DNA from 2 places in the Streptomyces sp. AgN23 genome. Region 2 is predicted to be linked to the other one. Evidence: riboswitches for the same ligand, from Rfam matches in the RefSeq annotation. Region 2 holds a riboswitch; the other holds the start of a gene.
What was found. A riboswitch is a leader RNA that binds a small molecule or an ion and turns the genes downstream of it on or off. The one in region 2 is predicted to bind cobalamin.
Positions count from the first base shown of each region.

Region 1: linked by a shared signal. The riboswitch ahead of AS97_RS29860 (ribonucleoside-diphosphate reductase subunit alpha) and the one ahead of AS97_RS07135 (ABC transporter substrate-binding protein) in region 2 are both predicted to bind cobalamin.

Region 1 is NZ_CP007153.1:6,860,029-6,864,232, forward strand. It holds gene AS97_RS29860 (ribonucleoside-diphosphate reductase subunit alpha) at 1-1,679, opposite strand, end outside; cobalamin riboswitch at 1,815-1,958, opposite strand; gene AS97_RS29865 (GNAT family N-acetyltransferase) at 2,150-2,656, opposite strand; gene AS97_RS29870 (hypothetical protein) at 2,761-2,925, opposite strand; gene AS97_RS29875 (hypothetical protein) at 2,966-3,253, opposite strand; gene AS97_RS29880 (IPT/TIG domain-containing protein) at 3,717-4,204, shown strand, end outside.
Region 2 is NZ_CP007153.1:1,631,689-1,635,892, reverse strand. It holds gene AS97_RS07150 (DUF2165 domain-containing protein) at 99-596, opposite strand; gene AS97_RS07145 (carboxymuconolactone decarboxylase family protein) at 851-1,327, shown strand; gene AS97_RS07140 (RNA polymerase sigma-70 factor) at 1,383-2,306, shown strand; cobalamin riboswitch at 2,366-2,580, shown strand; gene AS97_RS07135 (ABC transporter substrate-binding protein) at 2,635-3,681, shown strand; gene AS97_RS07130 (iron chelate uptake ABC transporter family permease subunit) at 3,678-4,204, shown strand, end outside.

The sequences.
Region 1 (4,204 bases), 5.2 Mb from region 2:
TCGGCCAGTTCACAGGACGCCTCGTACGCGGCGAGCATGATGCGCTCGGAGATCCGGGTGGAGAGCGCCTTGGCCTCGGGCGAGTCGAACGGCAGCCGCAGCCGGAAGAAGACGTCCTGCAGCCCCATCAGGCCCAGACCCACCGGCCGCCAGCGGGAGTTGGAGGCCCTGGCCTCGTCCGTCGGGTAGAAGTTGATGTCCACCACGCGGTCGAGGAAGGTCACGGCGGTGTGGACGGTGGCGTCGAGGCGCTCCCAGTCGAGCTGCCCGTCCTCGTCCAGGTGCGCGGCGAGGTTGACCGAGCCGAGGTTGCACACGGCGGTCTCGCCGTCGTCTGTGACCTCCAGGATCTCGGTGCACAGGTTGGAGGAGTGGACGACCCTGCCGGGCTCGGCGGTCTGGTTGGCGGTGCGGTTGGCGGCGTCCTTGAAGGTCATCCAGCCGTTGCCGGTCTGCGCGAGGGTGCGCATCATCCGGGCGTACAGCTGCCGCGCCGGGACCTGTTTGACCGCCCGGCCCTCGGCCTCGGCCTTGCGGTACGCGGCGTCGAACTCATCGCCCCACAGGTCCACCAGAGCGGGCGCGTCGACCGGGGAGAACAGCGACCAGTCGGCGTCCGCCTCGACCCGGCGCATGAACTCGTCCGGGATCCAGTGGGCGATGTTGAGGTTGTGGGTGCGGCGGGCTTCCTCGCCCGTGTTGTCCCGCAGCTCCAGGAACTCCTCGAGGTCCGCGTGCCAGGTCTCCAGATAGACGCAGGCCGCGCCCTTGCGCCGGCCGCCCTGGTTGACGGCGGCCACCGAGGCGTCGAGCGTGCGCAGGAACGGCACGATGCCATTGGAGTGCCCGTTGGTGCCCCGGATCAGCGAACCGCGTGCCCGGATACGGGAGTAGGACAGGCCGATGCCGCCCGCGTGCTTCGACAGCCGCGCCACCTGGTGGTAGCGGTTGTAGATCGAGTCCAGCTCGTCCAGCGGTGAGTCCAGCAGATAGCAGGACGACATTTGCGGATGCCGGGTGCCGGAGTTGAACAGCGTGGGGGAGCTGGGCAGATACGACAGCGTGCTGGTCAGCCGGTACAGCTCGGCCACATCGTCCAGCGCCCGCTCCGAGAGGTCCTCGGCGAGCCCGCAGGCCACCCGCAGCAGGAAGTGCTGCGGGGTCTCGATCACCTGACGGGTGATCGGATGGCGCAGCAGATAGCGGCTGTAGAGGGTGCGCAGTCCGAAGTAGCCGAAGCGCTTGTCGGCGCCGTCGGCCAGGGCCCGCTCCACCAGCGCGTCCAGCCGTGCGGCGTGGGCGGCCGCGAACTCCGCGGTGGAGTCGGCCAGCAGGCCCTCGCGGTGGCCCACCTGGACGGAGGTGGAGAAGGAGACCGCGCCCTGCCCGGCCGCCTCCTCCGTGATCGTGAGCGCCAGCAGCCGCGCGGCCAGCCGCGAGTACTCCGGCTCCTCGGCGATCAGCCCGGCCGCCGCCTCGGTCGCCAGGCCACGCAGCTCCGCCTCGTCCGAGCCGGGATGGCGGCCGCGCAGGGCGGCGGCCGCGACCTTGCCGGGGTCGGTGGCGGGCAGATCGGCGGTGAGTCCGGTAAGTGTCCGCAGCAGGGCGGTTCCGGGCGCGTCGTGCGCTGCCTGAGAAACCGCCTGCTCTGAAACCGGATCTGCGGGCGCGATGGTCACTGAGGTGCTCTCCCTCGCTCGGCCGGGGCCACGAGGGGGTGCGATGGGCGCGTACGGGCATGCCGCTGCCGCACTCCTCGTACGTCAGGCACTCCACGCAGCGTCCATCGGCCCAACCCTCGAGGCCGGGGGACGTGTTCACACAGGGCCGTCGGCAGGTGCTCGGACTTACGGGCACGCCGCATAAGCGCACACGTACACCGTTGCGGGACAGTTCCGGATTCTCACCGGATTCCCCTGCGGCGACAGCGAGGACGAGCATACATCTTGTGTCGGCCGACGGACGCACCCCCATATCTTGTGTCGTGAGGTGCGGAGTTTCGCATGAATGTGCTAATGCGTTCCGGAGGTGGCCTGTGACCTGGGGCCCGTGGCGGCCCGTGGCCGGGCGGGTACGCGCGCCCGTGGGCGCGCCCGAGCCCCTGGGCCGGGGCGTGCGCCGCCTGGGCCGGGGCGTGTGCCGCCGGTCGTCACAGCTCCACTGTGAACGCCCACAGGGTGAGCTCCAACGTGGCTATCGGCGACCAGTCCCGCTCCGGGGCCCGCACGAACCCCAGCCGCTCGTACAGCCGGTGGGCGGCGGTCATGGACTGCTGGCTGCTGATCACGATCCGCCGCAGCCCCAGCGCGCGCCCCCGGTCCAGGCAGGCGTGCACCAGCGCCTCGGCCGCCCCGCGCCGCCGCGACTCCGGCCGAACGGCCAGCATCCGGAACTCGCCCTCGCCGGGTCGGGCCAGCTCCGCATACGCCCCGCCGTACACCGCGAACGCCACGGCCCCGAGCACCTCGTCGCTCGCCGCGTCCGCCGCGACCAGCAGCTCGGCCTCGGCGGCCCGGCGCCGGGCGTCGCGCAGGGTGGTGAGATATGGATCACTGTCCCCGAAGTCCAGGAGGCCGTCCCCGAGATACACCTGCGCGGTGAGCTCCCCGATTCCGTCCAGCTCCTCGTCCCGCGCGCGCCTGATCGTGATGTCCATGGCCGCAGTCTGCCGCACACCACTGACAGCGGGGCCGCCATGCGTCACTCGCCGGGCTTCGCCGTCACTCGCCGGGCTTCGCCGTCACTCGCCGGGCTTCGCCGTCACTGGACGGCGGTGCTGATCACTCCGGTGGAGCCCGCGCGCTTGTTGGCGGCGTCGGCCTCCTGATAGGTGAAATAGCGCCGGACCGTGCCGTCCGGCAGCGTCAACTCATAGACGACAACGGGTTGCGGGGCACGTGCCCCTCCGCCGCAGTTGCAGGCCATGGCTGCCGTTCCTTTCCCTCGAGTCCAGTACGGATGGGTGTCAGTCCAGCCACCGCGAGGCGAGCCCGGCGAGGTAGGAGAGCGTCAGGGCGGTCGCCGGGAGGTGGAACCACGCGGTGGTGTGCAGCAAGGAGGCGTAGACGGCGATGGCGCCGGCGACCCAGGTGCTGGTGCACCAGCCGCAGTTGACGAGATAGGAGAACCGGGAGTCGTCGCCGAAGCGGTCGGCGACCCAGGTCCTGAACCCCGCCGCCAGCGTGTCCTTGGTGATGAAGCGGGTGATACGGCAGGTGGTGCCGAGGGCGAGGAGGAATGCGGCGAGGCTCATCGGATCGCTCCCTCCCCGGGTGGTCCCGCACGGGTTGGCACTGCCGATGTCACTCATTAGAGGCACGGTGGAGGACGGCAGGCCATACTCCGGCCGCGGGTTCCCCCGAATAGCGGAGCGCTTGTCATACAAGCTCGCCGCCAGGCGCGCCCAGATGCGCCAAACGAGTGATGGCAGCCCCGGAACCTTGAGCGACGGGGGTGAGCGTGGATAACTGGAAACGTGCCGCCGGGGGTGCCTCATACCTCGTAGGCCATCCAGGAGCCGGGCGTTCGTCCCGTAGCTCCGCTCTCATCCGGCGCATCGATCCCGCGCCCTGACCGGCCGCCCGGCGGCTTTCTGTTCCTCCGGTGCCGGCCTGCCTCGACCGCGCGGCGACGACGAGGCGTTGACCAGCGGCTTGCCCACGACATCGGCATGCCGCCGGCGCATATCGCCCGAACCCTTCCCGGGAGGACCAACCATGACTTCGACCGCTCTCGCGACCGCCGCCCCCACTGCGGCCAACTGGCCCCCGTCGCAGGTGGGGCCGCCGTTGCTGCTGTCCGTGGTGCCCAACTCGGGCCCCGCCGCCGGTGGGAACCTCGTCCAGCTCAACGGGCAGAACCTGCGCAACGTGATCAGCGTGACCTTCGGCGGCGTGCCCGCCCAGATCGTCAGCCAGAGCAGTTCCGGTGGCGGCGGCTGGGATGGTGACTGGGGCGGCGGCTGGGGCGGTGGCTGGGGCGGTGGTGGCTGGCCCGGAGGCGGCTGGCCGGGGAATCCCACCAACGACATCGTCGTGGTGATAGCCCCGCCGCACGCGCCCGGGTCCGTCCAGGTCCTGGTCACCACCACGGTCGGCACCAGCAACAGCCAGGTGTACACCTATGTGGCGCCGACGCCGCCCACCGCCGTCTCCATCACCCCGACCGTGGGACCGACCACCGGCGGCGCCCTGTACTTGATCAC
Region 2 (4,204 bases):
CGCGGCAAGGAGGGGCAAGAGCCCTCTACGAGGAGGGCCCAAGAGTCCGCGGCAAGGAGGCAAGAGCGCGCGGCAGCCTGTCCGCGGCGTCCGCTCGGTCAGTCCTCGGAGCCCGGATCGGTTCGCTCGGCCGAGGGCAGCAGGTGAATGAGCAGCAGAACGATCCCCGAGATCATGAACACGCGCGTGGCGGCCTCCAGGCCATTCCACTTCTCCGACTGCCACATGGCGAACCACTCGCCGCCGATGCCGATGAACCCGGCGCCGAACAGCAGCATCAGCATCAACAGCCCCACGGTGCTGGCCTGCCGGGCGCGGCGGACGCGATCTCCGGGCGGACCCGCGAACCACAGGGCCGTCGCGGCGAGGAGGACGAGAGCGGCGAGGGTCTCCCAGGCGATGATGGCGACGTAGGCGGTGTCCTGGAGCGCGGTGGAGTCGATGGCCCGCCACATCAGGTCCTCGTCCTTGAACGTGGTGTCCATCGCCAGGACATGCCGCACGAACTGCTGGTTGCTGTCGAAGTCGGTGATGTTCCCGAAGGCGACGAGCGCGATGTACAGCGCGATCGTCCCGGTGAGCACCCCCGAGGTCATCGCGTAGATACGGGGTGAACGTATTCTGCCGGTGCGCTCTGTCACGATGACCTCTGTCTCCCGTTGGATCCCGCTGACCATGAAGCGTGCGGGAGCCGTAGCGTACAACTGACTGGATCAGGGCGAGTGGTGGACGCAGGCTGCCGAGCTGAGCCGACGGCGGGGAGACGCGGGTCACATGCGTTCATGTCACAGGGGGTCGGGCCACCTCGTCTCAGGGGTGTAGCCAGTGAACGACTTCAGAGGAGCACATCATGGACGCGCGACTGAACTACTCCGCCAGCCAGACCGCCGGCAAGGTCCTGAGGCCCGTCATGGCGGCGGGCAGAGCGGTCAAGGAATCGCCGCTGCCGGTGGCGACGCAGGAGCTGGTGGCGATTCGTGTGAGTCAGATCAACGGCTGCGCCGTCTGCATCGACATGCACACCAAGGAAGCGGCCGCGGCCGGTGAGACCCCGGTGCGGCTGAACCTGGTCGCGGTATGGCGGGAGGCCACCGTCTTCACCGATGCCGAGCGGGCCGCGCTGGCCCTGGCGGAGGAGGGGACCCGGGTCGCGGACGCGGCCGGTGGGGTCGGCGACGAGGTGTGGGCGAATGCCGCCGAGCACTATGACGAGGAGCGGCTCACCGCCCTGGTGATCCTGGTCTCCTTCATGAATATGGTGAACCGGCTGAACGTCATCACCCAGCAGCCGGCCGCCGGTGACTACGAGGCCGGGCAGTTCCACTGACCGGTATCGGTGACGGCAACCGCATCGGCGACGGGCCCTGGGGAGGGGAGTCGGCGTGAACAAGGTCGAGGAGTTCGAGGAGCTGCGGCCGCTGCTGTTCTCGATCGCCTATCGGATCCTGGGCAGTGTGAGTGAGGCCGAGGACGCGGTGCAGGAGACATGGCTGCGCTTCGACGGCTCGACGACCCGGCCCACGTCGGCCAAGGCGTATCTGTCGGCCACGGTGACGCGCATCTCGATCGATGTGCTGCGCTCCGCGCGCGTGCGACGGGAGGAGTACGTGGGCCCGTGGTTCCCCGAGCCGTTGCTCAGCGATCCGTATCAGGACCCGGCACGGGCGGTGGAGCTGGCCGACTCGGTGTCGATGGCGGCGCTGTTGCTGCTGGAGCGGCTCAGCCCGCTGGAGCGGGCGGTGTTCGTGCTACGGGAGGTGTTCGCCTTCGGGTTCGACGAGATCGCCACGGCGGTGGGACGGTCGGAGGCGGCATGCCGCCAACTGCTGGTGCGGGCGCGGCGGCATATGGAGGCCGGGCGGCCGCGGTTCGAGGCGGACCGGCAGGAGCGGCAGGAACTGGCGACGCGGTTCTTCGACGCGCTGAAGGACGGCGATGTGGGCGCGCTGCGCAACCTGCTGGCCGCCGATGTGCAGTTCGTCGGGGACGGCGGCGGCAAGGCCCCGCAACTGGCCAAGGCCGTCATGGGCGCGGAGAACGTGGCCCGGCTGCTGGGCACGGTCTTCCCCTGGCTGCTGCGGATCGACGTGTCCTTCGAGCTCCATGAGGTCAACGGCCAGCCCGGCGCGGTCTTCCGCGAGCGGGACGGCAAGGTGCTCCAGGCTCTGGTCCTCGATGTGCTCGACGGGCAGGTTCAGGCCATCCGGGCGGTGATCAACCCCGACAAGCTTGCCCACCTCGGGCCGGTCGGCGACGCCTGGGCCGTCGACCGCGAGGTGAGGCAGGCCCGTCGGCGGCCGAACTGACCCCGGGACGTGGCTTTCCACTCCGTGACCGGTCCGACACCCTGATCGTTCGACAATCTTGATACTCTCGGGGAGCCAGTCGTGCCACATCCGAGGCCAGGGAATCCGGTGAGAACCCGGAGCTGACGCGCAGCGGTGAGGGGGACGGGCGGGGCATGTGACACCACTGGGAGGAGTCCGTGACGGCCGCGAGGCCGCCGCGAACGAGCACCGGGAAGGGGCCCCGTCCGGACGAACCCGAGTCCGAAGACCTGCTGGCACCTCCGCGCCGCGTGCGGGGAGGACGTCCGTAGGCCAGGCTCCGCGTACGAGCCCCGACAACCGAGGCATGCCCGTGCTCTGCTCTGCCCGCCGTACCGCGGCCCTCCTGCTCGCCCCCGCCCTCCTGCTCACCGCGTGCGGTGGCTCCGGCCACGACGGCGCGGACGCCAAGAAGCCCGCCGGGGCGGGCTATCCGCGCACCATCGACAACTGCGGCCACAAGGTCACGGTGAAGTCCACCCCGAAGCGGGCCCTCTCCCTCAACCAGGGCACCACGGAGATCCTGCTCTCCCTCGGCCTCGCCGACCGCATGGCGGGCACCGCCACCTGGACCGACCCGGTGATGAAGGGCCTGGAGAAGGCGAACGCGACGGTGCCGCGCCTGGCGGACAACGCACCGTCCTTCGAGAAGGCCCTGGACATCGAACCCGACTTCGTCACCGCCTCGTTCGTCTCCACCCTCGGCAAGGGCGGCGTGGCCACCCGTGAGCAGTTCGACAAGCTGGGCGTGCCCACGTACGTCTCGCCGTCCGACTGCTCGGCGGGCCGGGACCCCGACAGCGGTGGCGACGGCTCCCGCAGCAGGCCACTCACCCTGGACACCGTCTACGGCGAGATACGCGACCTGGCCCACGCGTTCGGCGTCGACGAACGTGGCGAGAAGCTCATCGCGCGGTTGAAGCAGCGGGTGCGTACGGCCACCGAGGGACTGGACGCCCCCGGCGTCTCCCTCATGTACTGGTTCGCCAACTCCCAGTCGCCCTACCTCGCCGGCTGCTGCGGCGCCCCGGGCGCCATCACCCGGGCCGTCGGAGCGAAGAACGCCTTCTCCGACACCCACGACGAGTGGCCGCAGATCAACTGGGAGACCGTGGCCGACCGCGACCCGGACGTCATCGTCCTCGGCGATCTCACGCGCAAGCAGCAGACCGCGGAGACCGCCAGGGCCAAGATGCGCTTCCTGGAGACCAACGCCGCCACCCGCAATCTCACCGCCGTGAAGAAGAAGCGGTACGTCCTGCTGAGCGGGCAGGCCATGAACCCGTCCATCCGCACCGTCGAAGGGGTCGAGCAGGTCGCCGCCGGGCTGCGCCACTTCGGACTCGCCAAGTGAGCACCCGACTCCTGCTGCTGATCGCGGGAGGGCTTGCCGCGCTCTTCGCGTCGATCGCCTTCGCCGTGACCATCGGCCCCGCCGACATCTCCACGGCCGACGTCTGGGCAGCGGTCACCGCCCATCTCGGCCTGGGCGAGAGCACGTTGCCACCGCTGCGCGACGGCATCGTGTGGAACCTGCGCATGCCCCGCACCCTGCTCGCCGCGGTGTGCGGGGCGGGGCTGGCCCTCTGCGGGGCCGTGATGCAGTCCCTGCTGCGCAATCCGCTGGCCGACCCCTTCGTCCTCGGGGTGTCCTCCGGGGCCTCCACAGGTGCCGTCGCCGTGGTCGTCCTCGGCGTGGGCGGCGGGGCGGTGTCCCTGTCGGCGGGTGCGTTCATCGGCGCGCTGCTCTCCTTCGGCCTGGTCCTGGCGCTCAGCCACAGCCTCGGCGGCAGCACCGACCGCGTGGTGCTGTCCGGGGTGGCGGCCATGCAACTGTTCTCCGCGCTGACCTCGTTCACCGTCCTCACCTCCGCGGA